DNA from 4 places in the Afipia dichlorophenoxyacetatis genome. Region 2 is predicted to be linked to each of the others. Evidence: predicted binding sites of a transcription regulator. Region 2 holds the regulator's gene; each other region holds the start of a gene.
The links. Region 2 encodes PhoB, which activates phosphate uptake and scavenging genes when phosphate is short. Its sites were predicted from a motif close to TGTCATNNANCTGTCAT; they were not measured.

Region 1: ACZ5C3_RS17410 (RNA degradosome polyphosphate kinase) is a predicted target of PhoB. The motif match lies at 1,657-1,673, and genes of this name have one in related genera.
Region 3: ACZ5C3_RS01230 (alkaline phosphatase D family protein) is a predicted target of PhoB. The motif match lies at 2,090-2,106, and genes of this name have one in related genera.
Region 4: ACZ5C3_RS04190 (YdcH family protein) is a predicted target of PhoB. The motif match lies at 4,647-4,663, and genes of this name have one in related genera.

Annotation. Positions count from the first base shown of each region.
Region 1 is NZ_AP029250.1:3,709,956-3,717,488, reverse strand. It holds gene ACZ5C3_RS17420 (CDP-alcohol phosphatidyltransferase family protein) at 254-799, shown strand; gene ACZ5C3_RS17415 (P-loop NTPase family protein) at 856-1,539, shown strand; gene ACZ5C3_RS17410 (RNA degradosome polyphosphate kinase) at 1,745-3,931, shown strand; gene ppx (exopolyphosphatase) at 3,963-5,498, shown strand; gene ACZ5C3_RS17400 (2OG-Fe(II) oxygenase) at 5,603-6,349, shown strand; gene alkB (DNA oxidative demethylase AlkB) at 6,354-7,007, shown strand; gene rnd (ribonuclease D) at 7,011-7,533, opposite strand, start outside.
Region 2 is NZ_AP029250.1:3,864,565-3,872,097, reverse strand. It holds gene pstC (phosphate ABC transporter permease subunit PstC) at 1-826, shown strand, start outside; gene pstA (phosphate ABC transporter permease PstA) at 831-1,676, shown strand; gene pstB (phosphate ABC transporter ATP-binding protein PstB) at 1,673-2,497, shown strand; gene phoU (phosphate signaling complex protein PhoU) at 2,521-3,237, shown strand; gene phoB (phosphate regulon transcriptional regulator PhoB) at 3,266-3,967, shown strand; gene pqqA (pyrroloquinoline quinone precursor peptide PqqA) at 4,155-4,235, shown strand; gene pqqB (pyrroloquinoline quinone biosynthesis protein PqqB) at 4,369-5,298, shown strand; gene pqqC (pyrroloquinoline-quinone synthase PqqC) at 5,295-6,059, shown strand; gene pqqD (pyrroloquinoline quinone biosynthesis peptide chaperone PqqD) at 6,065-6,373, shown strand; gene pqqE (pyrroloquinoline quinone biosynthesis protein PqqE) at 6,370-7,533, shown strand, end outside.
Region 3 is NZ_AP029250.1:261,063-268,595, forward strand. It holds gene typA (translational GTPase TypA) at 1-233, opposite strand, end outside; gene ACZ5C3_RS01230 (alkaline phosphatase D family protein) at 453-2,000, opposite strand; gene ACZ5C3_RS01235 (TAXI family TRAP transporter solute-binding subunit) at 2,196-3,602, opposite strand; gene ACZ5C3_RS01240 (4a-hydroxytetrahydrobiopterin dehydratase) at 3,931-4,236, shown strand; gene ACZ5C3_RS01245 (YkvA family protein) at 4,317-4,691, shown strand; gene ACZ5C3_RS01250 (NADPH:quinone oxidoreductase family protein) at 4,793-5,767, opposite strand; gene ACZ5C3_RS01255 (invasion associated locus B family protein) at 6,019-6,636, shown strand; gene rlmN (dual-specificity RNA methyltransferase RlmN) at 6,745-7,533, shown strand, end outside.
Region 4 is NZ_AP029250.1:885,668-893,200, forward strand. It holds gene ACZ5C3_RS04155 (alpha/beta hydrolase) at 1-342, shown strand, start outside; gene rpsU (30S ribosomal protein S21) at 421-726, opposite strand; gene aqpZ (aquaporin Z) at 999-1,715, shown strand; gene ACZ5C3_RS04170 (5-(carboxyamino)imidazole ribonucleotide synthase) at 1,786-2,886, opposite strand; gene purE (5-(carboxyamino)imidazole ribonucleotide mutase) at 2,883-3,371, opposite strand; gene ACZ5C3_RS04180 (GGDEF domain-containing protein) at 3,448-4,272, shown strand; gene ACZ5C3_RS04185 (YdcH family protein) at 4,245-4,451, opposite strand; gene ACZ5C3_RS04190 (YdcH family protein) at 4,793-4,978, shown strand; gene ACZ5C3_RS04195 (NAD(P)/FAD-dependent oxidoreductase) at 5,051-6,160, opposite strand; gene ACZ5C3_RS04200 (hypothetical protein) at 6,248-6,919, opposite strand; gene ACZ5C3_RS04205 (EAL domain-containing protein) at 7,142-7,533, shown strand, end outside.

The DNA.
Region 1 (7,533 bases), 150 kb from region 2:
ACCCTATGATTCCAGTACCGCATTCGATTTGAAGTCCCTGGATGAGATCGCTGCAACTGATGCAGGAACTTCAAATCGGCGGTACTGGGTTTCCAAGGTTTAGCCGGTGGTTACGTCGGATTTCGAGTTCGCGCAATGGCTGGCGGACGAGGTTGTGCATAGCTTGGAAGATGCGGCAGATCGCGCATTGGGGTCCGAATCCTATGCAAGTCTCGTATGGCTCGGTACAAGATAGCCAGCCGGGGAACCTCCTGTGAATCTACCGAATATTATCACGTTAGGCCGCATCCTGCTGGTGCCGATTATCATCTGGGCGATTGCCTCGAACCAGATGACGATCGCCTTCGTGATCTTCGTGACGGCAGGCGTCAGCGACGCCATCGACGGGTTTCTCGCCAAGCGCTTCAATATGACCACAGAGATCGGGGCATTGCTTGACCCGGTGGCCGATAAGGCGCTGCTGGTTTCGATCTATGTCGCACTCGGTATCTGGGGAGCGATGCCACGCTGGCTGGTCATCCTGGTGGTCTCGCGAGACTTCATGATTGTCGGCGCGGTCATCGTGTCGTGGTTGCTGGACAATCCCGTTCCAATGAAACCGCTGATGGTATCCAAGCTTAATACGGTGGCTCAGGTCGCATTCGCGGCGCTGGTGCTCGCCTCGCTTGGCTTCGGCTTCAGCGCCTCGCCATACGATACGATATTAATGGGTTTCGTAACGATCTTGACGCTCCTTTCGGTGTCCTTCTATCTCGTGGAGTGGGCACGGCATATGAGCACCACCGGGCCGTTGCCCTGAGCTTCATATGATGTTGCGTTGTGGAGAGGCCGGGTTGCCCGGCAAGGAGTAATTGGGTGGTAGCCCGCGTTCAACCCCGTCAGCTTGCACTTGCGCTGCCGCACGCGGAAAGCCTTTCGCGCGACAATTTTCTCGAGGGACCGGCGAACGCACAAGGCTTGGCCCTTATTGATGCGTGGCCGGATTGGCCGAACCGCGTGATGATGATTGTCGGCCCCGAGGGCAGCGGCAAGAGTCACCTTGCTGCGATCTGGGCAGCCGAGGCAGGTGCGCGTTCCGTCGCAGCACACACGTTGACTGCTGCGAATGTGCCTGGAGAACTCGCGACCGGCGCTCTCGTGGTCGATGACCTCGATCCTGCCAAGTTCGACGACCGCGCTCTATTCCATTTGCTGAATCTGGCGCGCGAAGACGAAGCCTATGTTCTCATGACTGGGCGCACACCGCCTTCGGCATTCCCGGTGGAACTACGCGACCTGCGATCGCGGTTGCGCGCTGTTCCGGTGGTGACGCTGGCGCCGCCGGATGACCATCTGTTCCGGGCGCTGATCGTGAAGTTCTGCGCCGACCGCCAGATGGTCGTCGATGAGGCGCTCGTCAGTTACCTCGCAACCCGCATCGAACGGTCGTTCGCCGCGGCACGGCAGGCGGTCGAGTTGCTCGATGGCGAAGCGTTGCGGCAGGGGCGGCCGGTGACCCGCGCGCTCGCCGCAGAAGTGTTGAAAGAAACCGCGGCCTGACCGCCTAGTGGTCGATTCTAACATTTGCATCCAGCTACCGTTGCAAATGTTAGAATCAAAGGAGCACTAGCAAATACTCCACTAGACCCTTGGTTCGTCATCGGTATTGGCTCATCATGTCATTGAACGGTCATGACGCTGGCACATTGTTCGCCGCGAACAGGCCGGATGGCACGGTCTGACGATGTGAGATGGATTTCGCCTGATGGACACCGCACAAGTCGTTGTTAAAAAAGCTGAAAACGAGGAAGTGGTACGCGGTTCGGGGATTGCCGAAAGCCCTGAGCGTTTCATCAATCGCGAACTGTCCTGGCTGCACTTCAACCGGCGAGTGCTGGAAGAGTCCGTCAACAGCAATCACCCCATGCTGGAGCGGGTGCGGTTTCTGTCCATTTCCGCAAACAACCTTGACGAATTCTTTATGGTCCGCGTTGCGGGCCTGAAGGCGCAGATCCGCGAAGGCATCACTGAGCGCAGCCCCGATGGCGCGACACCAGGTGAGCAATTGGCCAGCGTCTATGAGACGGTCTCCAAACTCGCCAGTGATCAGCAGGCGATCTGGCGCGACTTGCGCGCGAGTCTCGTCGATGTCGGCATCGTGCTCGTTGACGGCAAGGACGTCACCAAGGCTGAAACGCAATGGATCGAGGAGTACTTCCTCCACAACATCTTTCCATTGCTGACGCCGCTTGCGATCGATCCGGCGCATCCATTCCCGTTCATTCCGAACCTTGGCTTCACCATTGCTCTTCATCTTGCTCGTCTCTCGGACGGCAAGACAATGAATGCGCTGATCCGCATGCCGGGCAAGATTGATCGCTTCATCCGTCTTCCTGCAGGCAAGGATGGCTCGGTACGGCTGATCACGCTCGAGCAGGCCACGAGCTTGTTCATCGGGCGTCTGTTCCCGGGCTATTCCGTCAAGGGGCAGGGCGCATTCCGGGTCATCCGCGACTCCGAACTTGAAATTGAGGAAGAGGCTGAAGATCTCGTTCGTCTCTTCGAGACGGCATTGAAGCGACGTCGCCGTGGATCGGTGATCCGTCTCGAAATCGAAGCATCCATGCCGCAAGAGCTGTGCGCATTCGTTCAGCGCGCGTTGTCAGCTGCAGACGACGAAGTGCTGATGGTCGAGGGCGTGCTCGCGATGAACGAGCTGTCTCAGCTGACGCGGCTTGATCGTCCCGATCTCGAGTTCACGCCATACGTGCCGCGTCATCCCGAACGCGTCCGTGATCATGGTGGCGACATCTTCGCTGCGATCCGGCAGAAGGACCTCGTCGTTCACCATCCATATGAATCGTTCGACGTCGTCGTGCAGTTCCTGCAGCAGGCTGCGCGCGATCCGGATGTGGTCGCCATCAAGCAGACGCTCTACCGCACGTCGCGCGATAGCCCGATCGTGCGCACTTTGGCTGAAGCGGCTGAAGCTGGAAAGTCAGTGACGGCACTGGTCGAACTGAAGGCGCGCTTCGACGAAGAGGCAAACATTCGTTGGGCGCGCGACCTCGAACGCGCGGGCGTTCAGGTCGTATACGGCTTCCTTGAGTTGAAGACGCACGCCAAGCTCTCGCTCGTGGTTCGTCGTGAAGGTAGCGGCCTCACCACTTATGTGCATGCAGGTACCGGCAACTATCATCCGGTGACTGCACGTATTTACACCGACTTGTCATATTTTACGTCGGATCCGGTCATCGCACGCGATGCGGCGCGCGTATTCAATTACATCACCGGCTATGCGGAACCGAGCGACATCGAGAAGATGGCGGTATCGCCGCTGACGTTGCGCAAGCGAATCCTCGAACACATCGAAGGCGAGATCAATCACGCCCACAACGGCAAGCCTGCCGCGATCTGGATGAAGATGAACTCGCTGGTTGATCCGGACATCATTGATGCGCTCTACGAAGCGTCACAAGCAGGTGTGTCGATCGATCTCGTTATCCGCGGCATCTGCTGCTTGCGCCCTGGTGTTCCCGGATTGTCGGAGAACATTCGCGTCAAGTCGATCATCGGACGGTTCCTGGAACACGGCCGAATCTATTGCTTTGGCATGGGCCATGGACTGCCGAGCCCGAAGGCAGCTGTGTATATCTCCTCCGCAGACATGATGCCGCGTAACCTTGACAGGCGAGTCGAGGTATTATGTCCGCTGCAAAATCCGACGGTGCATCAGCAGGTTCTCGAACAAATTATGGTCGCGAATCTGAAGGACAACGAACAGAGCTGGCAATTGTTGCCGGATGGTTCGTCTACGCGTATGAAGGCCGCGAAGGGCGAGGAGCCTTTCAACGTGCACAATTACTTCATGACGAATCCGAGTCTGTCAGGCCGTGGAAAGTCGCTTAAAGAATCTTCGCCGCGTCGTCTTACGCGCCGTTCGGAGCGTTAGTGCTCCGACGCCTACGGCTGAGCCGGCGGCAGTGACAGTCACGCCGCCGCCGGTGCGCGAACGTCAACAGCGCGTGCGCAAGCCTTCGAAGAGCATCGCCGTCATCGATATTGGCTCCAACTCCGTCCGACTTGTCGTCTACGAAGACAAGTCGCGGAGTTCTTCGCCTTTATTCAACGAAAAGACATTGTGCGGATTGGGTCGCGAGGTTCAGTCCACTGGACTGCTCGCCGCCGACGCTGTCGAAAAAGCATTAGCGGCGTTGAAGCGTTTCAAGGCGCTGTGCAAAGTGATGAAGGTTGGCGAAGTTTACGCCATTGCCACGGCGGCCTGTCGCGACGCGACCAATGGCCCGGACTTCATCGCCAAGGCCGAGCGTCTTTGTGGCTGTTCAATTGAAATTCTATCCGGCGCTCGCGAAGCGAAACTGTCCGCGCTCGGCGTGTCGTCCGGTGTCTACAAGCCTGATGGCATCGTCGGCGATCTCGGTGGTGGCTCGCTCGAGTTGATCGATATTCGCGGACATCGCATTCGTCAGGGGCTCACGCTTCCGCTCGGTGGCCTCGCGCTCCAGGATGCGTCGCAGAAGTCGCTCAAGAAAGCCGAGAAGATCGTCTCAGACGCCATCACCGGGTTGCCTCAGCTTAAAGCAGGTGCCGGACGAAATTTTTATGCGGTCGGTGGCACGTGGCGTGCGCTTGCGCGCATTCACATCATTCAGAGCGGCTATCCGCTGCATGTCATGCACGGTTACAGCATTCCTGCTGCCGATGCGCTGGATTTTGTGAAGCGGCTTCGGCGTCTCGCGGCGAGCAACACGCTTGCGGACATCGAGACCGTCGCGGATGCCCGTCGGCCGTTGCTCGCTTACGCCGCCTTGGTGCTTGAATACATCATTCGCGTTGCGAAGCCGAAGACCATCGTGTTCTCCACGTACGGTGTGCGTGAAGGTTTGCTTTACGAGATGCTGTCGGAGAAGGAGCGCCAGAAGGATGGCTTGCTCGCCGCAGCTTATAAGCTGAATACGTTGCGGGCACGGTCACCACGCCATGCGGAAGATCTGATGGCATGGACGGATCGAATGATCCGCGTTGCGGGCGTTCGAGAGAATGATGATGAACGCCGGTTGCGTCACGCAGCCTGTCTGCTCTCCGATCTCGCATGGCGATCGCATCCTGATCACCGTGGCGAGCAGTCGCTTAACACCATCACCAATGGAAACTTCGGCGCCATCAGCCATCAGGGCAGAGCGTTTCTCGCGCTCGCGATCTACTATCGCTACGCCGGATTGAACGAGGAAAACGAAGCGCCGGAGGATGTCCGCGCGTTGGTGACACCCGCAATGGTCGATCGGGCGCGATTGATCGGCGCCGCAATCAGGGTTGCGGTTTTGATCTCTGCTGCGCAGCGCGGGGTGTTGTCACATACGCATTTCCGCAATCAGGCGCGCAAACTTTTGCTCGTCCTTGACAAGAGCGTGGCGGAACTTGCGGCAGATCGGTTGAGCAACCGTTTCAAGCAACTGGCCCGGTTGATGGGCCGCAGCGGCGTGGTCATACGGCCATAAGGTTCGGAAAGCCGACCGAGCGCTTTGTTGCCACCGCCGGAAATCGGGTGGATCAGCTATTCGTACGGCATTAGGCAGCCTCTTCCAGAATTCGGAGACTGCACATGACCGCTGCACTCAAACAGCCTCTCGCCGTCAATGCGGAAGATATCGCGCTGCGTATCGGCGCACTCGAGTGGGCAGCCGTCGCCACGCATCTCGACGACAACGGCTGGGCGGTGCTCAGCAATTTGCTGTCGCCAGGCGCGTGCGGTTCGATTGCAAACCTCTATAGTACCGATGATGTCTTCCGCAGCCATATCATCATGGCGCGGCATGGTTTTGGGCGAGGAGAATACAAATACTTTTCCTATCCGCTGCCGGACATCATCGCCAACCTGCGGACTGCGCTGTATCCGCGGTTGGCGCCCATTGCCAACCGCTGGAACGAGTCGATGGGAACGGATGTACGGTATCCTTCCGCGCATGCCGACTTCATCAAGCGCTGCCACAAGGCCGGCCAGACGCTGCCGACACCGTTGCTGCTCCAGTATGTTGCCGGTGACTACAATTGCCTGCATCAGGATCTCTATGGGGAACATGTGTTTCCGTTGCAGGTCGCGATATTGCTGTCCGAACCGGAACGGGATTTCACCGGTGGTGAATTCGTCCTGACGGAACAACGTCCACGGATGCAGTCGCGTGCGGCGGTGGTGCCGCTGCGTCGGGGCGATGCCGTGGTGTTCGCTGTGCACAACCGGCCAGTGCAGGGGACGCGCGGAACGTATCGTGTCAACCTTCGGCATGGCGTGAGCCAGATACGATCCGGCCAGCGCCATACAGTTGGCATCATTTTCCACGACGCTAAATAGAATAATGCGGGATCTGTTTGACGAGATAGAGATCGACAACGCAGGGCCCGATGTGGAGCTTGCGCCCGGTGCGATGTTGCTTGGTGGTTTCGCGCGGCCATTCGAGGCTAAGCTGGTCGCGGAGGTGCGCGCGATGACTGAACGCGCGCCGTTCCGCCATCTGATCACGCCGGGTGGCCACCGGATGTCGGTGGGCATGACCAATTGCGGCAGTGTCGGCTGGGTCAGCGATCATCGGGGCTACCGTTATGACGCCATTGACCCGGACAGTGGCAGGCCATGGCCGGCAATGCCGGACGTCTTTATTGCACTGGCGAGCGACGCCGCAGCCAAGGGCGGATTTATGGATTTTCGTCCTGATGCCTGTCTGATCAACCGGTACGAGCCGGGCGCAAAGTTATCGTTGCATCAGGATAAGGATGAGCTCGATCTGGATGCTCCCATCGTGTCCGTTTCGCTCGGACTGCCTGCGGTCTTCCAGTTCGGTGGATTCAAACGAAGCGACCGGCCGGATCGGCACCGGTTGAGACATGGCGATGTGGTGGTGTGGGGCGGTCCGTCCCGGCTCGCGTTTCACGGCGTGCTGCCGCTGGCAGACGGCGAGCATCCACTGCTGGGGCGTCAGCGCATCAATCTCACATTCCGGAAGACGCGCTAGATTTTAATCGCGATCGACGCGCACGACGCGTCCTTTTTCGATCGCGAGTGCCAGACGGCCTTTCTTAAGCGCCAGCGCCGCTTCACCGAACAGTTCGCGCCGCCAACCGTGCAGCGCGCCGACATCGGCGTTGTCATCGGCGGCAATCTGCTCGAGATCGTCTACCGTCGCGATCACCTTGCTGGCCACGGCATGCCGCTCGGAGGTCATGCGCAGCAGCACCTTGAGCAATTCGACGGTCGCAGAGCCGTTGGCATTGTTGCGTGGCTTGTCGAGCTTGGGCAACGTGGTGGGATCGCGCGCGATGCCGCGTTTTACGGCCGCGACGATGTCCTGTCCCCATTTCGACTTGTCGAACCCTTTCGGCAGGGAGCGAAGACCGGCGAGACGTTCAAGGGTGGTCGGCGCATGGGTCACGATGTCGCCAATCGCGTCATCCTTCAGGACACGGCTGCGCGGGACATCACGGGTCTGGGCTTCCTGTTCGCGCCAGGCGGCGACTTCCATCAAGACGGCGAGTTCTTTT
Region 2 (7,533 bases):
CGCGTGGCCTGCGATACAGGAGTATGGACTTTCTTTCCTGTCGACGCAGCGCTGGGCGCCGTCTGCAAATCCGCCGGTGCTTGGTGCGCTTGGACCAATTTACGGCACGCTGATCACTTCGGTTATTGCGATGTGCATCGCCATCCCGGTCGGCATTGGCATCGCGATCTTCCTCACCGAGCTTTGCCCGCAATGGCTGCGCCGTCCCATTGGCATGGCAGTTGAGCTGCTCGCAGGTATTCCATCCATCATCTACGGCATGTGGGGTTTCTTCGTGCTCGGGCCGTTCCTGGCCAACACATTCCAACCCTTTATGATCAAGATCTTCGACGGCGTTCCAGTGCTCGGATCGATCTTCGCCGGTCCGCCGTCCTACCTCAGCCTTTTCAATGCGTCGCTGATTCTCGCGATCATGGTCCTCCCGTTCATCACCGCCATTTCACGCGACGTCTTTGCCACAGTGCCTCCGGTGCTGAAGGAAGCCGCTTACGGCTTGGGTTGTACAACCTGGGAAGTCGTGCGCAGCGTCGTGATCCCTTATACGCGTGTCGGCGTGATCGGTGGTGTCATGCTGGCTCTCGGACGCGCTCTTGGCGAGACGATGGCCGTGACGTTCATCATCGGTAATTCGTTCCGCATTTCGTCTTCGATCTTCGCGCCTGGCACGACGATTTCGGCGGCGATCGCCAGCGAATTCGCCGAAAGCGACGGACTACATCAATCGGGCCTTATGTTGCTTGGCTTGCTGCTGTTCGTTTTGACGTTCTTCGTGCTCGCTGGCGCTCGCTTGATGCTGCTGCGCCTTGAGAAGAAGGCGGGAGGCTAAACTCATGAACCCGATTTACGTATCCCGCCGTCGCTCAGATATCATCGTCAGGTTTTTGTGCCTGGGTGCTGCTCTATTCGGCGTGACATGGCTCGCGCTCATCCTGTTCACGTTGTTTTACAATGGCCTTGCAGGCCTCTCGCTTCAGCTCTTCACTGAAAATACGCCGCCTCCCGGATCGACGGAAGGCGGCCTGCTGAACGCGATCGTTGGCTCGCTCATCATGACCGTGCTGGGCGTTGGCATCGGTGCACCGATCGGACTGTTCGCCGGAACTTACCTCGCCGAATACGGCAAGCACGATAAGCTCACCTCGGTGATCCGCTTCATCAACGACATTCTGTTGAGCGCGCCTTCGATCATAATCGGCTTGTTCATTTATGGTGCGGTGGTCGTGCCGATGGGCGGGTTTTCGGCGCTTGCGGGTACGCTTGCTCTTGCGGTGATTGTCATTCCAGTGGTGTTGCGTACGACGGAAGACATGTTGCGGCTGGTGCCAAATCAGCTTCGTGAAGCCGCTTCGGCGCTCGGTCTGCCACGGTCGCTCGTGATTAAGCGCATCGCATACCGTGCTGCGCGCTCCGGGCTCATCACTGGCATCCTGCTTGCAACCGCGCGCGTCGCGGGTGAAACCGCACCGCTGCTGTTCACGGCACTCAGCAACCAGTTCTTCAGCCTCGATCTGACCAAGACGATGGCTAACCTGCCGGTGACTATCAACAACTTCGTCCAAAGCCCCTATGCGTACTGGAAAGAACTCGCGTGGAGCGGCGCCTTGATCATCACCCTGACCGTACTTGCCCTTAACATTGGCGCACGCATTCTTGTCGCCGAGAGGACAGCAAAATGAGCGAGCTTTCTGTCTCCACTAGCCATTCTTCCAGCTCGGCACCGTCTATGATGGCAGCGGCGGATGCGCGTCCCAAAGTGACGGTGCGTGATCTGAACTTCTATTATGGCGAACATCACGCGCTGAAAAACATCAACCTGCTGCTGGGCGAGAACCGGGTGACGGCGTTCATCGGACCGTCGGGATGCGGAAAGTCCACGTTGTTGCGTATTTTCAACCGCATGTATGACCTGTATCCAGGCCAGCGCGCGGTCGGGCAGCTCATGCTGGACAACACCAACATTCTCGACCCGAAGCTCGACCTCAACTTGCTGCGCGCGCGCATCGGCATGGTGTTCCAGAAGCCCACGCCGTTCCCGATGACCATCTATGAGAACATCGCGTTCGGTATCCGTCTTTATGAAAAGATTTCCAAGTCCGAAATGGACGGTCGCGTTGAAGCCGCGTTGCGCGGCGGCGCGCTCTGGAACGAGGTCAAGGATAAGCTGAATGCGAGCGGCTTGAGCCTTTCGGGCGGCCAGCAGCAGCGCCTGTGCATCGCACGGACGGTCGCGGTGCGACCGGAAGTGATCCTGTTCGACGAACCTTGCTCGGCGCTCGACCCGATCTCCACCGCCAAGGTCGAAGAACTGATCCAGGAACTGAAAGAGAGTTATACGATCGCGATCGTCACGCATAACATGCAGCAGGCGGCGCGCGTGTCCGACAAGACGGCGTTCATGTATCTCGGCCAACTGATCGAGTTCGATGATACGAACAAGATCTTTACGTCGCCGACCGACAGACGGACGCAAGACTACATCACCGGCCGATTCGGCTGACGCTTATCGCGTGGAGAATTATTATGGGAACAGATCATACCGCCAAGGCGTTCGACGAAGATCTCCAGGAGCTTAACCGGCTCGTCGCAGAGATGGGTGGTTTGGCGGAACGTCAGATCGTTGATTCTGTCGACGCCCTGATCCGTCGGGACGTCGCGTTGGGCAAGCGTGTCGTTGCCGCCGATCTCGACATCGACAAGTTGCAGCATGCGATCGAAGAGCGTGCAGTTCTGACCATTGCGCGCCGTCAACCGATGGCTGTCGATCTTCGAGAGATCGTCGGTTCGCTGCGAGTTGCGACTGATCTTGAGCGCATGGGCGACTTGTCCAAGAATATCGGTAAGCGCGTCGCCGCGCTCGATAGCGATTTCCACCCGCTGAAGCTGATCCGCGGCCTCGAACATATGACCGATCTGGTACAGTCCCAGGTGAAGTCGGTGCTTGATGCTTATGCGGCGCATGACTTGCCGGCTGCCATGGCGGTCTGGAAGGGCGACGAGGAAGTCGATGCGATCTGCACCTCGTTGTTCCGTGAGTTGCTGACTTACATGATGGAAGATCCGCGCAATATCGGCTTCTGCATCCACTTGATGTTCTGCGCCAAGAACATCGAGCGGATCGGCGACCATGCGACGAATATCGCTGAGACGGTCTTCTACATGATCGAAGGTCAACAGATGGTCGATCAGCGCCCCAAAGGCGATATGACGAGTTTTGCGACAGTTGTCTCCGGCAGCTGATGAGAGGGTTTAAATTGAAGGGTCGGACATGAGCGCCCGAATTCTTGTCGTTGAGGACGAAGAAGCGTTGACCACGTTGCTTCGGTACAATCTGGATGCTGAAGGCTACGATGTCGAAACCGTTGCACGCGGTGACGACGCCGACACCAGGCTTAAGGAGCACATCCCTGATCTGATCGTGCTCGATTGGATGTTGCCTGGTTTGTCGGGGATCGAACTTTGCCGTCGTCTGCGGGCAAGACCTGAGACGAAGCAGATCCCGATCATCATGCTGACCGCGCGCGGCGAGGAAAGCGAACGGGTGAGGGGTCTTGCCACCGGAGCGGACGACTACATCGTCAAGCCATTCTCGGTGCCGGAACTCTTGGCGCGGGTGAAGGGCTTGTTGCGTCGCGCCAGCCCCGAGCGCCTTGCCACGGTTCTTGCCTTTGGTGACATCGAATTGGACCGTGACCGGCGCCGTGTGGCTCGTTCCGGCCGCCCCATCGATCTCGGACCGACCGAATACCGTCTTCTGGAGTTCTTCCTGGAACACCCGGGACGCGTTTTCAGCCGCGAGCAATTGCTCGACGGTGTTTGGGGGCGTGACATCTATATCGATGAGCGCACCGTGGACGTCCATATCGGCCGGCTCAGGAAACTTCTGAACCTAGGCCGGGAGCAGGATCCCATCCGGACCGTTCGCGGCGCCGGATATGCCTTGGACGATCGCTTCGCCAAAGCTGAGTAATCCCAACAAGATTGCTGCAGAGCAGCATTAAAGAGATGTTGCTCTGCAATCGTTGGTAGGCGCTGATAACAATTTTGTGCCGATTAGGAGCAAAATTGCACCTCGCTTTTGGGCATCTCCATGTTAACCTGACTCATGACGGGGCAATAAAAACCCAGTCGCAGGATGAATTGGGAAGGAGACCAAAATGGCCTGGAAAGCTCCAAAGATTGTTGAAGTGCCGGTGGGCATGGAAATCAACATGTATGCCTGCGCGGCGCGCAAGTAAGTCTGCGAATTTCTGCAAAAGACAATTGGTCCGGTTTGCGTTAGGGCTCGCCCGATAGGTGGAGTTCTTTCGCACCGGGCTTTGTTGTGTCTGGGTCTAGTTTCCGCAAGCCGGGAATGCCGGAGGCGTCGGGATGTTGCGTGTTGTCGTTCTAGGGGTGGCGGCTGGTGGCGGCGTCCCGCAATGGAACTGCAACTGCAAGGTTTGCCGAACCACGCGGATCGAGCGACCGGATTTGCGAGCCACACAGGCCTCGATCGCTGTCAGCGCCGATAACGAACACTGGTTTCTGATCAATGCGTCGCCCGACCTGCGTCAGCAGGTGATTGCAACGCCGCAACTTCATCCGAAACTGGATCAATTACGCCACAGTCCGATCTCGGGAGTGATTCTGACCAACGGCGAGGTCGATGCCGTCGCTGGGTTATTGTCCCTGCGCGAGGGCTGGCCTTTCACCATCTACGCGCATCAGCGCGTTCTTTCGACACTCAGGGATAACAGCATCTTCAATGTCCTGAGCGCGGAGCGGGTAGGCCGCGAACCGATCGAATTCGATGTTGCTTTCGAGCCCATGCTGGCGGACGGCTCACCGTCAGGATTGGAAGTCCTCCCATTCCTCGTTCCTGGCAAACGTGCCTGGTATCTGGAAGATGCTGCAGCACCTGCGCTGGACGATGAAGCAGGCGATACGGTCGGCCTGCGAATTTCGGACAAGCAGAGCGGCCAATACTTCTTTTTTCTGGCGGCTTGCGCTGCCATGACCCCTGAGCTGAAGCTGCGTCTGAAAAACGCCCCACTGGTGTTTTTTGACGGAACGGTCTGGCGCGATGATGAGCTGATTGCAGCCGGACTTGGCAGCAAGACAGGGCAGCGAATGGGGCACATGGCCATGTCAGGCACGGATGGCGCAATAGCAGCCCTTGCCGATCTTGGAATTGGCCGTAAAGTTTTTCTTCACATCAACAATTCCAATTTGGCGCTGTTGCCGGAGTCCGCAGAGCGCGCGCATGTCGAAGCGGCAGGCTGGCTAATTCCCTCGGACGGGATGGAGATTATCGTTTGAAGACGACAACCGCCTTTTCATTGGCGAAAGGGACGCCGCTTGCCAGTGCGGAAGACCTGGAGGCCGCGCTGCGGCACATCGGCGAAACCCGCTATCACAATCTGCACCCATTTCACCGGCTGCTGCACGGCGGCAAGCTCAACAAGGGGCAGGTCCAAGCCTGGGCACTCAATCGCTACTACTATCAGAGCTCCATTCCCATCAAGGATGCGGTGGTGCTTTCCCGTTTTCGCGACCGCAATATTCGCCTCGAATGGCGGCATCGCATCGAAGATCACGATGGGAATTTCGGCACCGAAGGTGGCATTGAGCGCTGGCTGAAATTGACCGAGGGGCTTGGGCTCGACTCCGATTACGTGGAGTCTGCGGAGGGGATTCTGCCGGCAACACGCTTCGCGGTAGACGCCTATGTCCACTTCGTCCGGGACAAGACTCCGCTTGAGGCCATCGCGTCGTCGTTGACGGAGTTGTTCGCGCCAAATCTCCATGAGGAGCGCATTTCCGGGATGCTGGCGCACTATGATTTCGTTAATCCGAACATCATGAGCTATTTCAAGCGTCGGCTGGAACAGGCGCCGCGCGACGCCAATTTCGCGCTTGATTTCGTCAAGGCGCATGCAACCACGCCGGAACAGCGCGAAGCCGTGTGCAATGCACTCATCTTCAAGACCAACGTGCTGTGGGTTCAGCTCGATGCGCTGTACCATGCCTATGTCGAAGGCCACATACCGCCGGGGGCCTTCGTGCCGGAACAGGGTTGAAGCCATTGCGAAATCGTCGGATCGACATAACTGAGAGTAGTCGCCCGGTGCTGGCGCGGCACGCGAAGCTGCGTTTCGACGAGACACGGCAGCGGTGGGTGATCCTGGTACCGGAGCGCGTGCTCGCTCCCGACGACATTGCGGTCGAGATCCTTCAGCTTTGCGATGGCATACGCAGCGTGGATGCGATTATCGATACGCTGGCGGAAAAGTATGTGGCTGATCGAGCGCTGATCGCAGGCGATGTGATCGCGATGTTGAAGGATCTTGCGGATAAGGGATTTTTGGCTGAGGCACAGGACACGAAATCATGAGTCCGACGCTGACTGACGCGAGCTCCGTCCACGCTGATCCCACTGACGGGTTGGCGATCCTCGAGACGCGCAAGTCGCAGGCAGAGACCTTTGGCATTCCGCTGGCTGTTTTGGCGGAAATCACCCACCGCTGTCCGTTGCAATGCCCTTATTGCTCCAATCCGGTCGAGCTGGAACGCAACGCAAGCGAGCTTTCGACTGAAGAGTGGAAGAAGGTTCTGAGCGAACTTGCTCAGATCGGAGTGCTGCAGATCCATTTTTCGGGTGGTGAGCCGACGGCGCGGAAAGACCTCGTCGAATTGGTTCAGCACGCGAGCGACGTTGGGCTTTATTCCAATCTGATTACGTCAGCCGTACTGCTGACAAAGGACAAGCTCACGGCGCTGGCAGATGCCGGGCTATCGCACGTCCAGATCAGTTTTCAGGGCAGCGAACAGGTCGTTGCCGATCGCGTTGCTGGTCTCAAGAACGCACATGCGAAGAAGATCGAAGCCGCAGGGTGGGCGAGGCAACTTGGCCTGCCTCTGACGGTCAATGCGGTCATGCATCGCCAAAATCTGTTTCAGCTTGCCGATATCATCCAAATGGCGGTTGATCTTGATGCCGACCGGCTCGAGGTCGCCAACGTCCAGTACTACGGCTGGGCGTTGAAAAACCGTGCGGCATTGATGCCGACCATGGAGCAGATCGAAGAGACCACACGGATTGTCGAGGACGCCCAGGAACGGCTCAAGGGCATTCTCGCCATCGACTACGTGGTGCCCGACTATTACGCGCTAAGGCCGAAGAAGTGCATGGGCGGTTGGGGACGGCAGTTCTTCAATATTTCTCCCTCCGGCAAGGTGCTGCCTTGCCATGCGGCTGAGACGATCACCGGTCTGCATTTTGAATCGGTGCGCGACCACTCGGTCGCCTGGATCTGGCAAAATTCCGATGCCTTTAACCGCTACCGCGGCACGGGGTGGATGCCCGAACCGTGCCAGAGCTGCGCCTTCAAGGAAATCGATTACGGCGGTTGTCGCTGTCAGGCCTTTGCATTGACGGGCGATGCCGGCAACACCGATCCCGCCTGCGCGCTATCTCCCGTTCACGAGGAGATTTTCAAGACGGCGTTGACGGAATCCGAGAACGATAATCGACGTTTCATCTATCGCAATTTC
Region 3 (7,533 bases), 2.4 Mb from region 2:
TCGGCGTGGCCGGGTGTGTCGACGATGTTGATCTGGGTGTCTTCCCATTGCACCGAGGTGCACTTGGCGAGAATGGTAATGCCGCGCTCTTTTTCCAGATCGTTGGAATCCATCGCGCGTTCGGTCACGCGCTGGTTCTCGCGATAGGTGCCGGACTGCTGGAGGAGTTTGTCGACGAGGGTGGTCTTGCCGTGGTCGACGTGAGCGATGATGGCGATGTTGCGCAGATTCATGGGTCTTCTTCTGGTTTAACGGTCTGGGTGCCCTAAAGCGGGTTCAACAAAGCTCTGGCCTTGCGCTCTACGACGCGGGCCGGTGTCACCTCGTCTGAAAACGCGCTGGGGCAATCCCTGCAAAAGCAAACCCGGCCCAAAAGGGACCGGGTACTCGGACGCGTTGCGGCGCAATATAGTCAGAAATCGCCGGAAAACAATGCACATTCGGGGATTTGGTTAGCCCATTTTGGGGTCCAAAGTGATCGACCAAAGGGCCGTATCGGCCCTATCCCGGAGGGTCACGGTCATTTGGCCCGTCGCCCCCTCGACTTTGACATGGCCGAAGAACTGGAAACCTTCCGATGGCGGCAGGTTCTGGCGGTCAGCCCCCGGAGCCTTCACGAAACGCACCTCGGGGCCAAACGTGTTGTCCATGGCTCCTGGGCCGAAAGTTCCGGCGTGGAAGGGGCCGGAGACGAACTCCCAGAACGGCTCGAAGTCCTGGAATTGGGCCTTGTCGGGATTGTAGTAATTGGCGGCGGTGTAATGGACGTCAGCCGTCAGCCAGACCGTGTTGCGGATGCCGGCGGTCTTGATGAAACGCAGCAGGTCGGCGATTTCGAACTCGCGGCCGCGCACCGGACCGTCGCCCTGGGCGAAGGCTTCGGAGCCCTTCTTTGCAGTGGCATCGTCATACACGATGATGCTGAGCGGCATATCGGACGCGATCACCTTCCAAGTCGCTTTCGACTTCAGCAATTCGCGCTTGAGCCAGGCCAGTTGGTCCGGCCCGATGAAATAAGCATCCGGCCCATAACTTGTCTGCAGGTTCTCACCGTTCGGGCCGCGATAGCTGCGCTCGTCCAGCATGAACACGTCAACATGTGGGCCGTAGTTGATGGTCCGGTAGACGCGGCCCGGTTCAACGATGCTTTCGCGCATCGGATACATTTCGTGGAACGCTTTCGCTGCGCGTGCCGCGAGCAGCGTGATGTCGCGTTCTTTGTATGTGGCCGGCAGCTGCTTCGACAGCGACCAGTTGTTGGTCACCTCGTGATCGTCCCACTGCACGAAGATCGGCACTTCGGCGTTGAAGGCGCGGACGTTGTCGTCGAGGAAGTTGTACTTGTGCGCGGCGCGGTATTCGTCGAGCGTTTCCGCGACTTTCGCCTTCTCGGGAATGGTGATGTTTTTCCAGACCTTGCCGTTGTCGAGTTTGACTTCGGACGGAATGACGCCGTCAGCGTAGATCGTATCGCCGGAATGGATCAGGAAGTCGGGATTGTGCTTGCGCATTGAGGCGAAGGTGAACATGCCGCCATCGTCTGGATTGATGCCCCAGCCTTGTCCGGCGACGTCGCCGCCCCAGACAAAGGACACGTCGCGGCGGCTTGCCGGTGCGGTGCGGAAGCGGCCGACCACAGGCTCGCCGACGATGTTGATGTGAGACAGGTCGCGAAAGCGGGCGCGGTAGAAGATCGTCTGATCGGACGGCAGGTCCTCGATCAGCATCTTGGCGGTGAAATCGTTTTCCGGCATCGCATTGATCGGTGGTAGCGCGCGCGCGTCCTTGAACGACTCTGTCGTCGAAACCTCGACCATCAGCTGCGCCGGGCGGTCGGCACGTGCCCACACTACGCCGCTATCGACGTTGACGTCACCCGACTGCACGCCGTGAGATACCATCGGGCGATCAGCTGCCCGGCTAACGTATGGCAAAGCGATGCCGCTCGCTGCGGTGATGCCGCCCGCGGCAGCAGTTGTCAGAAAACGTCGGCGCGTCATGCGAAGGGTCACGAAAGCCTCCAGAGGTGTGCGCGAGTCCAGCCCACGACTCAGCGGCCGGCACCATGCAACGTGAGCCTGACAGAATAAGGAAGGTTATGTGACGCCTTGGCGAAACGACCTAAGAAGAAATGCATAGAACATATCGACAAGCGATATGGGTCGCTCGGCGCTGCGTAAGTCTGCGAGAAGTCTTCAGGCCACTTGAGGCCGGGGCGCGCGGGTCGGAGGTTCCGGCATCTGCAGCAGAAATGCCTTCCGGTCGGCCACCGCATTGTGGAACTGCTCCAGCGCAATGCTGAATGCGGTCAAGGAGCCCTCTTCTATCGCACCGTCCTCAAAGCAGTGCAGGGTGCTGGTCATGATCTCATCGGCTTCGGCCTGCATCGCGTCCAGTTCCTCCATGGAGGTGGACTTGCGGGCGGCCGAAAGCATTTCCAGCAAGCGTTCCCGCAATGAGGAATTGGTGACGCGCTCGTCCTTGCGCAGATAGCTCGCAAACCACGCACCGGCGGAGCCGAGTGCGGACAGCAACATCAAGCTGCCCCAGATATAATCGCTGTATTTGTCGAGGAAGGTTTTTTCTTCACCGTCGACATAGGCGGCCGCACCAGGATGTGCGGGGATCGCGGCATCTTTGTCGGTGTCCGGCGTTTCAAGTTTCGCGGAGAGCGGGAATTCGTTCTGGATGCTTTGGCGGATCGCGAACAATTGACGGGTGAGCGCGCCGACGGTCGTCTCCGACAGCGAACTGCGCGCAACGATGTGGTGATCGAACGTAATGGTATCGATCTTGTCGTCGGGCCGAGCTGGATTCGCGCCAAATGTTCCTGCGGGGATTTCGCCGGAATCATAAGCCGGGTATTTTTGCGCGATCGCATCGGCCGTATCAATCGACAGGAAGGTGACCTTCTTGTCCTTCACTGTGGCAGCGATCGCGTCGGAGGTGATTTTGCTGTTGAGCGGGCCGACGGCAAGAAAGGCGTCGATCTTCTCGGTTTTAATAGCGTCGGCAAAACCGGTGGTGCTGAACTGAACGGTCTGCACGCTGTCGAAATTTACGCCGGATTGCGTCAGGATCACCTTCAGTAAATTGATGTTGGCCGGAGTGCGGCCGATCACGCCAATGCGTTTGCCCGCGAGTTGCTCGATCTTGGTGATGGCACCCTTGCGCTGGGTGCCGGGGACCCACAACACCGCGAAGTTCTTGCGAATGCTGGCAACGGCTTGCGCATTCTTCGGCAGGTCGAGATCGCCGCGCACGACCGCGAGGTCTGTGGTGCCCGCGCTCAGACTGGCGGCGCTCGCGGTGGCCCCTTCAGTGACGATCGGCCGCAGCCTGACATAGCTGCGATCACGCGAGAACATTTGGGCCATGGATTGAATGACCTTCACATCGTCGCTGTTCGGCGGACCGACTGCGATCCGCAGGTGGACCGCACGCGTCATGTAATAGGTCGTCCCGCCCACGGCAGCCACGGTGGCGAGCACCGCCGCGATGACGATCAGCAACGCTTTCGATTTACGGGACCTTAGCGTGAGGGTGCCGGGCGTCTTGGCCGGGTCCAGCGCAGGTCTGGAAAACATGTCACTGATGCCCATTGTTCGTCACGCCTGTGGGGTCGCGTCGGAACTCTAGCAAATGGATAGCATATCCGGTGATTCCATGGTGTTCATGGTTAGCAGCCTTCAAGGCTTTTTTATCGAGTGGCACGTCCTGCTCCCTACGACGTTCTAGTATCCCGATTCCGAAGTTCGCACAGGTTTGCGGCTGGCTTGGATGCGAGCTTCGGAACCGGGATACCAGCAAGCCTATGATTCTAGGGCCGCTTTTGGATTTGAAGTTCTTCATAGAGCTTGCAGCTACACCCGGAAGAATTTCAAATCCGCGGCACCAGGACGGAACGCAGGTGCGCGCGGTAAAGTTCAGGTGAAGGAGGTTAACATGGTTGAAAAGCTGTCCCTCGAGGCGCGGAAGACCGCGATAGCAAGTCTTAACGGTTGGTCGGACGTACCCGGTCGCGACGCGATCGCGCGAACCTTCACCTTTCGGAATTTTAATGAGGCCTTTGGCTTCATGACCCGCGTTGCGCTGATCGCCGAGAAGAACGACCACCACCCCGAATGGCGCAATGTCTACAAGACCGTCGAGGTGGTCTTGAGCACCCATGACGCAGGCGGTGTGACCCAGCGTGACATCGCGCTGGCCGAAGCGATGAACAAAATCGCCGGCTAGCTGTTGTGGCGCCCGGTGGGAATTTCCACATAACAAAGGACAGCGGCACGCTGCCGATGGGTGAACCTGGGAACCTGATGATGGCATCAGACGACACCATGCATTTCGGACCGGCCGACGAGTTGGCAAAGGATCCTGAGCGCCTACGCAAGCGCTTCTGGACCAAGTTCAAGCGCGTCGTCGCCAGCCTGCCGTTCGCCGAAGAGCTGCTGGCGGCTTACTATTGCGCGTTCGACCGCGAAACGCCGCGCCACGTTCAGGTCTCGTTGCTTGGCGCGCTTGCCTATTTCGTGCTGCCGTTCGATTTCATTCCCGACGTTCTCCCGGTGCTTGGATTCACCGACGACGCTGCTGTGCTGGCAACGGCTATTCGGATCGTGTCGAGCCACATACGGCCAGATCATCATGAAGCTGCACGCACCGCGCTGAAACGTGTGCTGGACAAGAAAGACTGAGAGCAGCTTAAGCGCCGCATGTTCGTGATGCTTAGCTTGGAAAGATCCAGACAAGAAAAAACGCGCGGGTTTTATCCCGCGCGTTTTTGTTGCGTTGAAGATCAGGGGTGAAGGATCACCTTGCCCATGGCCTGACGCCCGGCAAGAACCTTCAGGGCGTCGGCGGTTTGCTCCAGCGGGAAGGTGCGATCGACGTGAGATGAAATCTTGCCTTCTGCTGCCCACCGCATCAGCTTTTCGAGATTGGCGCGGCCGTCCTTGGGATCGCGCCGCATGTACGCGCCCCAGAACACCCCGCGAATATCGCAGCCCTTGAGCAAGGCCAGGTTGAGCGGGATTTTTGGAATTTCGCCGGCGGCGAAGCCGATCACCAGGAAGCGTCCCTTCCAGGCTAGCGAGCGAACACCGGCTTCGGCATAGGCGCCGCCAACCGGATCGAACACGATGTCGATTCCCTTGTCGCCGCCAATGCGCTTGAGCGCCTCCTTCAAATCTTCCTTGGCGTAATTGATGGTCAATTCGGCGCCATGCTGTTTGGCGAATTCGAGCTTCTCGTCGGAAGACGCACAGGCGATGACCTTGAGGCCGAGCAGCTTGCCGAGTTCGCACGCAGCAAGACCGGTGCCGCCGGCGGCGCCGAACACGGCGAGGGTTTCGCCCGGCTTCGGATCAGCGCGATCCTGCAGCGCGTGCAGTGCCGTTCCGTAGATCACGATGATGCCCGCGGCGCGGTCGAAATCGAGATTGTCTGGGATCTTCACAACTGACGATGCTGGCAGTGCGATCTTCTGACGCGCTCCGTTGTGTCCGCATGAGGCTGCAACGCGATCGCCGGGCTTCACATCGATGACGCCGGCGCCGACGCTTTCCACAACGCCTGCGATCTCTGCCGCCGGTGAAAATGGAAACGGGGGTTTCACCTGATACTTGCCCTGGATCATTAGCAGGTCGAAGAAATTCAGCGCCGCCGACTTGATAGCGATGACGACTTCACCGGGACCTGCAACCGGTTCGGGAATATCGCTCAACACGAGATCATCAGGACCGCAGAACTGCGAGCAGAGAATGGCTTTCATGAACACACCTGGAATGGAGGCCAACCGGAGTCGAGAAGAAGATGCGCGAGGAATTGTTCATGGCGGATTTGAGGCCGGTCCACAATTCAATTCGCTTCTCCCGTACATTGCGCGTAACCTTGTGGCCCCGCAACCGCCTTTCCAAAAAGAGATTTCCTGTTTATTTCATAAATGGAATCTTCACCGGCAAAGGGCACGTTCGAGACGGGATCATGGAGCGAGGGCTAGCAATGCGAGGTCTGCGAATACCGATGCGGCAAGTGTTAGCCGTGCTGATGACCGGCTTGCTCGTGTGCGGCTTCTCTGGTCTTGCACAATCACAGACGACATCGAAGGCGGGGTCTGCGAAGTCGAAAGCTCCTGCGGCAAAGTCAGGTGCTGCGCCGGCAAAGCCTGCCGCTGTACCGACGGTGGGTGGCGCGGAGCCATCACTGGTCGGACAGTTCGGCACATGGGGTGCTTACACTGCAACGCCAAATGGCAAGAAGGTTTGTTTCGCGTTGGCGAAGCCTGCATCCTCGAAGACCAATCCGCCGAATCGGCCGCGCGATGCAGCGTATGCGTTCATTTCGACTCGTCCCGCAGAAAAGGTCACGAACGAAGTTTCGATCATGATCGGCTATCAATTGAAGCCGGGCTCGGAAGGAACGCTCGAGATCGGCAGCGCGCGCTACGCGATGTACAGCCAGGGTGACGGTCTCTGGATCAAGAACGCCGCCGAGGAAGACCGCATGGTGGATGCGCTGCGCAAGGGCGCGGATGCCACCGTCAAAGGTGTCTCGTCCAAGGGCACCGAGACCATCGATGTTTTCCCGCTGAAGGGCCTCTCCCAGGCGCTCGACAAGCTGGCGCAGGAGTGCCGGCGATAGGGGCATTCCCGACCCGGACCAAAAAGCTCTGAAAAATTAAAGCTTTAGAACGGCGGTTGATGTTATAGAGCGGCATCAGTATTTAAAGCGCTCACCGGATTAACCGCCATGACCACTTCTTCACCCGAGGCTGCGCGCGCGCCTGTATTGGCGCGCGGGGTTCCCTTGGAAAAGACAGCGCTCGAAGCCTATGTGCCGCCGGAGCAGCCGTCACTGATCGGCTTGTCGCGCGCCGAACTGGCCGAAAAGCTCGGAAGCGTCGGCGTCTCTGAGAAGCAGCGCAAGATGCGCGCGCAGCAGCTCTGGCACTGGATGTATGTGCGTGGTGCGGAAACGTTCGACGAGATGACGAACGTCTCGAAAGACATGCGTGCGGAGCTCGAAAAGCATTTTACGGTAGCGCGCCCTGAAGTTGTCGCCGAGCAGATCTCCAATGATGGCACGCGCAAGTGGCTGCTGCGGCTGCCGAGCGGTCATTCGTCCGAGCGGCCGCATGAGGTCGAATGCGTCTACATTCCCGAGACGGATCGCGGCACGCTGTGTGTGTCGTCACAGGTCGGCTGCACGTTGAACTGTTCGTTCTGTCACACCGGCACGCAGCGTCTGGTGCGCAACCTCACCGCGGGCGAGATTGTCGGGCAGGTGATGGTCGCGCGCGATCGTCTCAATGACTGGATCGATCGCGAGACGCCGAACGGCAATCGCCTCGTCACCAATGTGGTGATGATGGGCATGGGTGAGCCGCTCTACAATTTCGATGCGGTGCGCGATGCGCTGCTGATCATGTCGGACAATGAGGGCATCGGCATCTCACGGCGGCGGATCACGTTGTCGACATCCGGCGTGGTGCCGAACATCGCCCGCATGGGCGAGGAGACTGGCGTAATGCTGGCGATC
Region 4 (7,533 bases), 3.0 Mb from region 2:
GCCATCGCAACAACACGGCCTGTCGCGAAGCTGATCCTGGAAGCGCCTTATACCTCAACAGAGGATGTTGCAGCTGCCGCGTTTCCGTGGGTGCCGGTGCGATGGCTGATGCGCGATCGCTTCCATTCCGATCAGCGTATCGCAAAGCTCGATGTGCCCTTGCTGATCATGCACGGCGAGAAGGACACTGTTATTCCGATCGGCATCGGCAGGCGGCTGTTTGATTTGGCCCCCGGCCGCAAACGTTTCGTCGCTCTGCCAAAGGGGACGCACGTTAATCTGGATGAGCAGGGCATTATCCCGATCGCGCAAGCCTTTCTGGCAGGCGACGGCAAGGACTGACGATTGGGTAGATAAAAATAGACAAACAAAAACGCGAGCCGTGAGGCCCGCGCTTTGAACTAAAAATCTGAAAGTCGCTTAGCGTGGGCCGCGCGGACCTGCGCCTGCACCGCCACGGCCACCGCCTGCGCCACGGTCCGCACCCGGACCAGCGCCGAACACCGGCTTCGGCTTCATCGGCAACAGGCCTTCGCGCTGCAGCTTCTTGCGGGCCAGCTTGCGGGCGCGGCGAACGGCTTCCGCCTTTTCGCGGGCCTTCTTCTCGGACGGCTTTTCGTAATGGCCGCGGAGCTTCATCTCGCGGAAAATACCCTCGCGCTGCATCTTCTTCTTGAGCGCCTTGAGGGCCTGATCAACATTGTTATCGCGGACGAGAACCTGCACGCGGCATCCTCTTGTTTTGAACGATCTGTAATTCGGAAGATGTTGGAGGGGCCGACAAAAGGCCATGCCCTTCCCATCAAGGGCGCGGATTTACCAGATCAAACCGGGAATGTCCACCTGTGGACAACGATTTTCAACCTATAAGCGCGCAATAAATAAGGGCGAAACTACCGGTCCCGGGCTTTTGAGTCGGTAGATTCAGCAGGCCTTAAGGGGCTTCTTACAGGGTCTCAAAGGTTTAATCGGAACCCTTCGTCCAGCGGAGATAAAACATGAACGCAAAAAAATACACGGCTGAGGCTATTGGTACCTTCTGGCTGACCTTCGCGGGCTGCGGCAGCGCGGTCATCGCTGCGGCTTTCCCACAGGTCGGCATCGGGCTTTTGGGCGTCTCGTTTGCGTTTGGCTTAAGCGTCGTGACCATGGCCTATGCCATCGGTCATATCTCCGGCTGCCACCTCAATCCGGCGGTGACGGTCGGGCTCGCGGCCGGTGGCCGGTTCCCCGGCGGGCAGGTCCTGCCGTACATCATTGCGCAGGTGATCGGGGCGATAGCTGCCTCGGCGCTGCTTTACATGATCGCCAGCGGTGCCCCCGGGTTCGACGTGACCAAAGGGTTCGCCGCAAACGGCTTTGAGGCCCATTCGCCCGGCGGATACAGCCTTGTTGCCTGTTTCGTGATGGAAGTCACGATGACGGCGGTGTTCCTGTTCGTTATCATGGGCTCGACCCACGGCAAGGCTCCAGCGGGATTCGCCCCGTTGGCGATTGGTCTCGCGCTCGTGCTGATCCATCTGGTCAGCATTCCTGTGACCAATACCTCGGTCAATCCGGCACGCAGCACGGGTCCTGCGCTGTTCGTCGGTGGCTGGGCTTTGCAGCAGTTGTGGCTGTTCTGGGTTGCCCCGCTGATCGGCGGGGTCATCGGTGGTGTCGTTTATCGTTGGCTCAGCGACGAACCGACAGGAACGGTCGCGGGCGACCGATAACGGACAAGCTTTTTGAATGAGATACAGGCTGCCGCGAGCAATCGTGGCAGCTTTTTCTTTGGGAGTGAGGTCAGTCGTTTTCGACGACTGTGACGTGGCCCATCTTGCGGCCCGGGCGCGGCGCACCCTTGCCGTAGAGATGCACGGTTGCGCCCGGTTTTGTCAGCCACTTCCCGTAATCGAGAATGTCGTTCCCGATCAGGTTGGTCATGGTGACGTTGCCGTGGCGGACCGGCTGAGCGAGCGGCCAGCCGGCAATGGCGCGAATGTGCTGTTCGAACTGCGACACCGAGGCGCCATCGAGCGTCCAGTGACCGGAATTGTGCACGCGCGGCGCGATCTCGTTCACCAGCAAGGTCGGCGTGGTGCCGTTCACGCCAGGAACGACGAACATTTCCACAGCCAGCACACCGACGTAATTGAGAGCGGTCGCAATTTTCTCGGCTATGGCGCGGGCCTGGGCGCCCACGCTTTCTGGAATAGCGGCGGGCGCGCGCGAGATCTTCAGAATATGGTCGCGATGCTCATTTTCGGTGACATCGTAGCAAACTACTTCGCCAGTCACGCTGCGCGCGGCGATGACGGAAATTTCGCGCTCGAACGGCACGAAGCCCTCAAGGATAGCGGAACGTGTTTCGAGCTCGGCCCAGACCACTTCTGGATCGTCACCCTCGCGTATCACGATCTGGCCCTTACCGTCGTAGCCGAAGCGCCTCGTCTTGAGCACGGCAGGAAGACCGATCTTCGCGATCGCTGCTTTCAATTCGTCTGCCGAAGATACGTCAGCATAAGGTGCGGTCGCGATGCCGAGCTTGGTGACGAAGTCCTTCTCGATAAGGCGGTCCTGGGTGGTTTGCAGGACTTCTGGATCGGGCAACACCACACGGCGGGCAGCAAGAATCATCGCCGTTGCGGACGGCACATTCTCGAATTCGTAGGTGATGACATCGACGTCCGATGCAAACAGCTCAAGCGCCTCGACATCCGCGTATTCCGCGCAGGTCGCGTTCTGCACCACGTCGAAGGCTGGCGAATCCGGATCGGGTGAAAAGACCTGCGCCTTGAGGCCCAGCCTCGCGGCGGCAAGCGCCAACATCCGACCCAACTGTCCGCCGCCGAGAATTCCGATGGTGTCGCCTGGTTTCAGCGTCACCCGCTTCGAAGATGTCACTTAGGGTCCTCCGGGCGCTCGCGGACCGCCTCGGTCTGTTGCTTCCGCCATGTGGCGAGCTTGGTCGCAAGGCCAGCGTCGTTCAGGGCCAGCATGCTTGCCGCGAGCAGGGCGGCATTGATAGCGCCCGGCTTTCCGATCGCCAAGGTGCCGACCGGGATTCCGGCAGGCATTTGCACAATCGAATAAAGGGAATCGACACCGGACAGCGCCTTGGATTCGACCGGCACGCCGAGCACAGGAAGTTCCGTCAGGGCGGCCGCCATGCCCGGCAGATGGGCGGCACCGCCGGCCCCGGCGATCACGATCTTGAAGCCGGCCGCCTTGGCCCCCTTGGCAAAGGCATACAGCCGTTCCGGGGTGCGGTGCGCCGATACGATCAACGCCTCGTGTGAAATACCGAGTGCCGTCAGGGTTTCAGCGGCGTGACGCATGGTCTCCCAGTCGGACTGGCTTCCCATGATAATGGCGACGGCAGCGGTCATGCGGAAATCTTTGAAAAGGGTGGAAAAAAGAGACGCGGATTATAGGGTTGCACTTTCGCGTGGCAAGCCATGGGGAATGGACTATCCTTTCATGGTCAACGCCGGCAAGGGCGATTCTCCGCCTGTTTTCGGTGCGTGGAGCTGCAGCAGGACGCGTGGCAAAGGTGCCAATTTGAAAGTCTCGAAGACCGGGGCGGCCACGGGACGGCCGGGTCCAAAAGCGTCCAGCACGACAACAGCCAAGGCACGGCCCAAAGTTCCGGCCAAATTGTCTGCCACCAAGGGCATAGCGCAGTCAGCGCGCGCGCTAAAAGCAGAAGCTGAGATTGAAATCCTCAAGGCACAGCTTGCCGCCGCCCATGCCAGGATCGATGAACTCCAGGCTTGGGCAGATACGGATTTTCTGCTGAACATTTACAATCGCCGCGGTTTTGAGCGGGAACTCAACCGCGCCAGCGCTTACATGAACCGCTATCACGCGACCGGTGCGTTGATTGTGTTGGACGTGGATCATCTGAAACCGATCAACGACACTTTTGGCCATGCCGCGGGCGATATGGTGCTGAAAGGCGTGGTGGCGGTGCTGATGCGGTACATCCGCTCGTCGGATGTCGTCGGCCGGCTCGGGGGCGACGAATTCGCCTTGCTGCTCTGGAACCTGTCAGAGACCGATGCGAGCGCCAAGGCCTTGGCTCTTGAGCAGGCGATCGACTCCCTGATCTTCATGTTCAAAGGACAGGCTGTGGCTGCTGGCGCTTCGGCCGGCGTAGCGATGCTGAAGCCGATGGATGATGCGGCTTTGGCATTGGAAAAAGCAGACCGAGCCATGTACGCCCGGAAAGCGGAGCGCAAAGGCGCAGCAGCATCCTTCGATCAGGCAATGATGTCCGGGGTAATCTGATCTTCGATGAACGAGATACGGTCGCGCAGTTGAAGCTTGCGCTTCTTCAACCGTTGTAGCCGCAGCAGATCAGGAGCCGGCGATTGTTGGAGCGCCTCGATAGCGGCATCCAGATCGCGATGCTCTTGCTGCAGTCGCGCCAGTTCAAGAGCAAATTCGTTGTTGTCCTGATCTACCATAACCGTCGGTGAGTTAGCTCTGCCGGGCTTCAGCAAACCTGTTGAATTAGATGGTGTGCCGCACGCGCATTGTCATTGCAGAAAACAGGAATAATTTCCAGTAATGGAATTGCCAAATGGTTCCTTCAGAACCGTTTTTTAATCGTGAGAAAAATTTTAAGCTTGTTTCTGCGTTCCTTGTCGACAGCGCGTCTCCGTCATGTACACTTCATGGTCTGGATCGAGTGGGCTCAACCATTCGATCCCACTAAAGGAGCGCGTTTTCACGCGAACCGGATACGCCATTCGCTTGTTAGCGCGTTTCATCCAACTTTGAAGTCAATCAACAAAGGAGGATACATATGGCGATCGAGTCGCATCTCGTTGAACTGGAACGCAAGCACGAAGTTCTGGAAAACGAATTGCACGATGCTCTCCAGCATCTTTCCACAGACGACCTCCACATCATTGAACTGAAGCGCCGGAAGCTGGTGCTGAAGGATCAAATCGAACGTATCCGCCACGCGGCCAGTTCGACCGTTCACTGACATAGCAAAAACCATAGCCAATGCGGGCACCCCGTGATGATCGTGACGGCAAATGCCGTCGCGGCCTTCGCATCATGATCGCACAGCCGCCACTCGCGCGACTTCGTCCGCGATGGCCAGTGATGATGTCAGTCCGGGCGATTCAATCCCGAACAGATTGATCAGTCCGGACACGCCGTGATCTTGCGGTCCCTGGATCAGGAAGTCCTGCTTTGCCACGGCAGGCGGGACGATCTTGGGCCGGATGCCTGAATAACTGGGCGTCAAGGCTCCGTCCGGCAATGCGGGCCAATAGCGCCGGATCGCGGGATAAAATCGTTCGGAGCGTGAAGCATCGACGGCGTAGTCGATTGTATCCACCCACTGCACATCCGGTCCAAACTTCGCTTGTCCACCGAGATCGATGGTGAGGTGCACGCCGAGGCCGCCAGGCTCCGGCACCGGATAGATCAGATGCGTGAATGGCGCGCGGACGTTGCAGCTGAAGTAGTTGCCTTTTGCATAGTAAGCCGTCGGGATGCGATCGGCTGGCATCCCGTCGATCGCGCGCGCAATGGAAGGCGCAGCGAGACCGGCCGAATTGATCAGCAGCTTGCAGCCGATATCCATCGGAGCTTCGCCGCCGACATGAAGGACGAAGCCTTCGGGAGTTACTTTCGCGCCCATCAACGGTGCATGAAATGCGAAAGCAGCGCCCGCGTTCTCTGCATCGCCGCGCAACGCGAGCATGTAGGCGTGGCTATCGATGATGCCGGTCGAGGGCGACAAGAGAGCGCCCACACAATTGAGTGCCGGTTCGAGCGCGCGTGCCTCTTCACCCGTCAGCGTTTTCATGTCGTCGACGCCGTTCGCTTTGGCATGCGCTTTGATCGAAGCGAGTTTGGCGACTTCATCTTCGGTGGTGCCGACGATCAATTTTCCGCATCGGCGATAGGGGATTCCGTGATCGTCGCAATAAGCGTACAGCGCCTTCTTGCCGCTGACGCACATGCGCGCCATTAAGCTTCCCGCAGGATAATAAATTCCGGCATGGATGACTTCGCTGTTTCGCGATGACGTTCCGGTGCCGATATCTTCCGCGGCTTCCACGACGATGACTTCTAGGCCCGCTTGGGCCATCCGTCGTGCTGTGGCGAGGCCAACAACGCCGGCGCCCACGACTACGCAATCAATCTTGTCCATTCATCGTCCAAAGTCGTTTCGCTTGATCCGCATGATCAAGTCCACGTGCATGACGTATAGCGAGGCGCGGAATAAAGGCCAACCACGCTACCCAAAATAAAGAACCGCGCCATCAGGCATAGGGAGCTGGCGACGCCCGAGCAGGATCTCGACCGACGTGATGTTGTCGCACCAATATGCGTTAGGTCCTCCCACGTCGCGGGCGACTTGCTTGATAAGCGCATCGTTGTCGAGGCTCGGTCCTCCATAACCATCGCGTATGTTGTCATGTACAAGTTGCTGGAAGGGCAGCAACTCAAAGCGCACGTCGATGCGATCCTCGGTGAGCCGTTCCTGGTTAAACTGTAGCGGATCAGGGTTGAGATCTGTGCCGGGGCGATAGCCCGATAGAAGGTGTCGGCCTTGAGCATTTGCTTCGATCAACACGAGACAGGACGAGTCGTAGAGATTGAGCTGGAAGCCGGGAGCAGACAAACGGCGCAGAAGCTCGACCAGGCGCATCCATTGCGCACCCGGGGCACGCGCGCCGAGCAACTCGAGTGGCGTGGTCTTAACGACGGTCCATCCCGGCGCTCCCGGAAAGATCGCGACACCCCACGTCTCGGCTTGTAACGGATCAGTGCCCAGTTTTTCGAGAGGCGAGGGTGGTGGCGCGATCGCCTGTTGCGTGCGCTCTTCGCGCAGAAGGGTTCCAACAGCATCCGCAACCCGTTGGCTTGCACCGTCTTGGATGTAAGTCGTGTTTTGCCACAAGCCCATTCAAGCGCCAGACTTTATCACAACGTATGAAGGTCTCTCGCGCGGTATTGCCTTTTCCGCCTCAGCATAACAAAGGTCCGCGCGATCCCTTGGCATTAGGGTTTCGTTAATCACGAACCGCCTTTGCCTCTATTTTAGACAAAATTACGTCACGTACAGGGTACGCATTTACCCGATTCAAACGGCAACAGCCAGACAATCCCTCCCGGAAGAATCCGTGGAATGGGAATGACTGGCTGGCAGAAGCAAGCGAGCGAACCGATCATCGCGAGTCCCGGAAGGGCCTCGGTGGTGCTGCTTGCCTTGTCGGCAGCGGCTTTCCTTTCGGAAGCATCCGCAGCCGCGATGTCTCCGCCATCGATAATCCTGGCGTCCTATTCCGATCCCAGCATGATCTGGAACATCCTGGTCAGCGGATTTGTCATTTTTGCTTTTCTGGCATGCGTCATTCTGTGGGTGATGGCGGCGCTGCGCAAGTTGCGACGGGCGAACACCAGCCGCTCAGCCTTTGTCTCGACGGCACTGAATAATCTCAGCCAGGGCGTCGTCATGGTGGATGGGCGCAAGCGCGTCGTTTTCTGCAACGACCGCTATCTCGAAATCTATGGATTGTC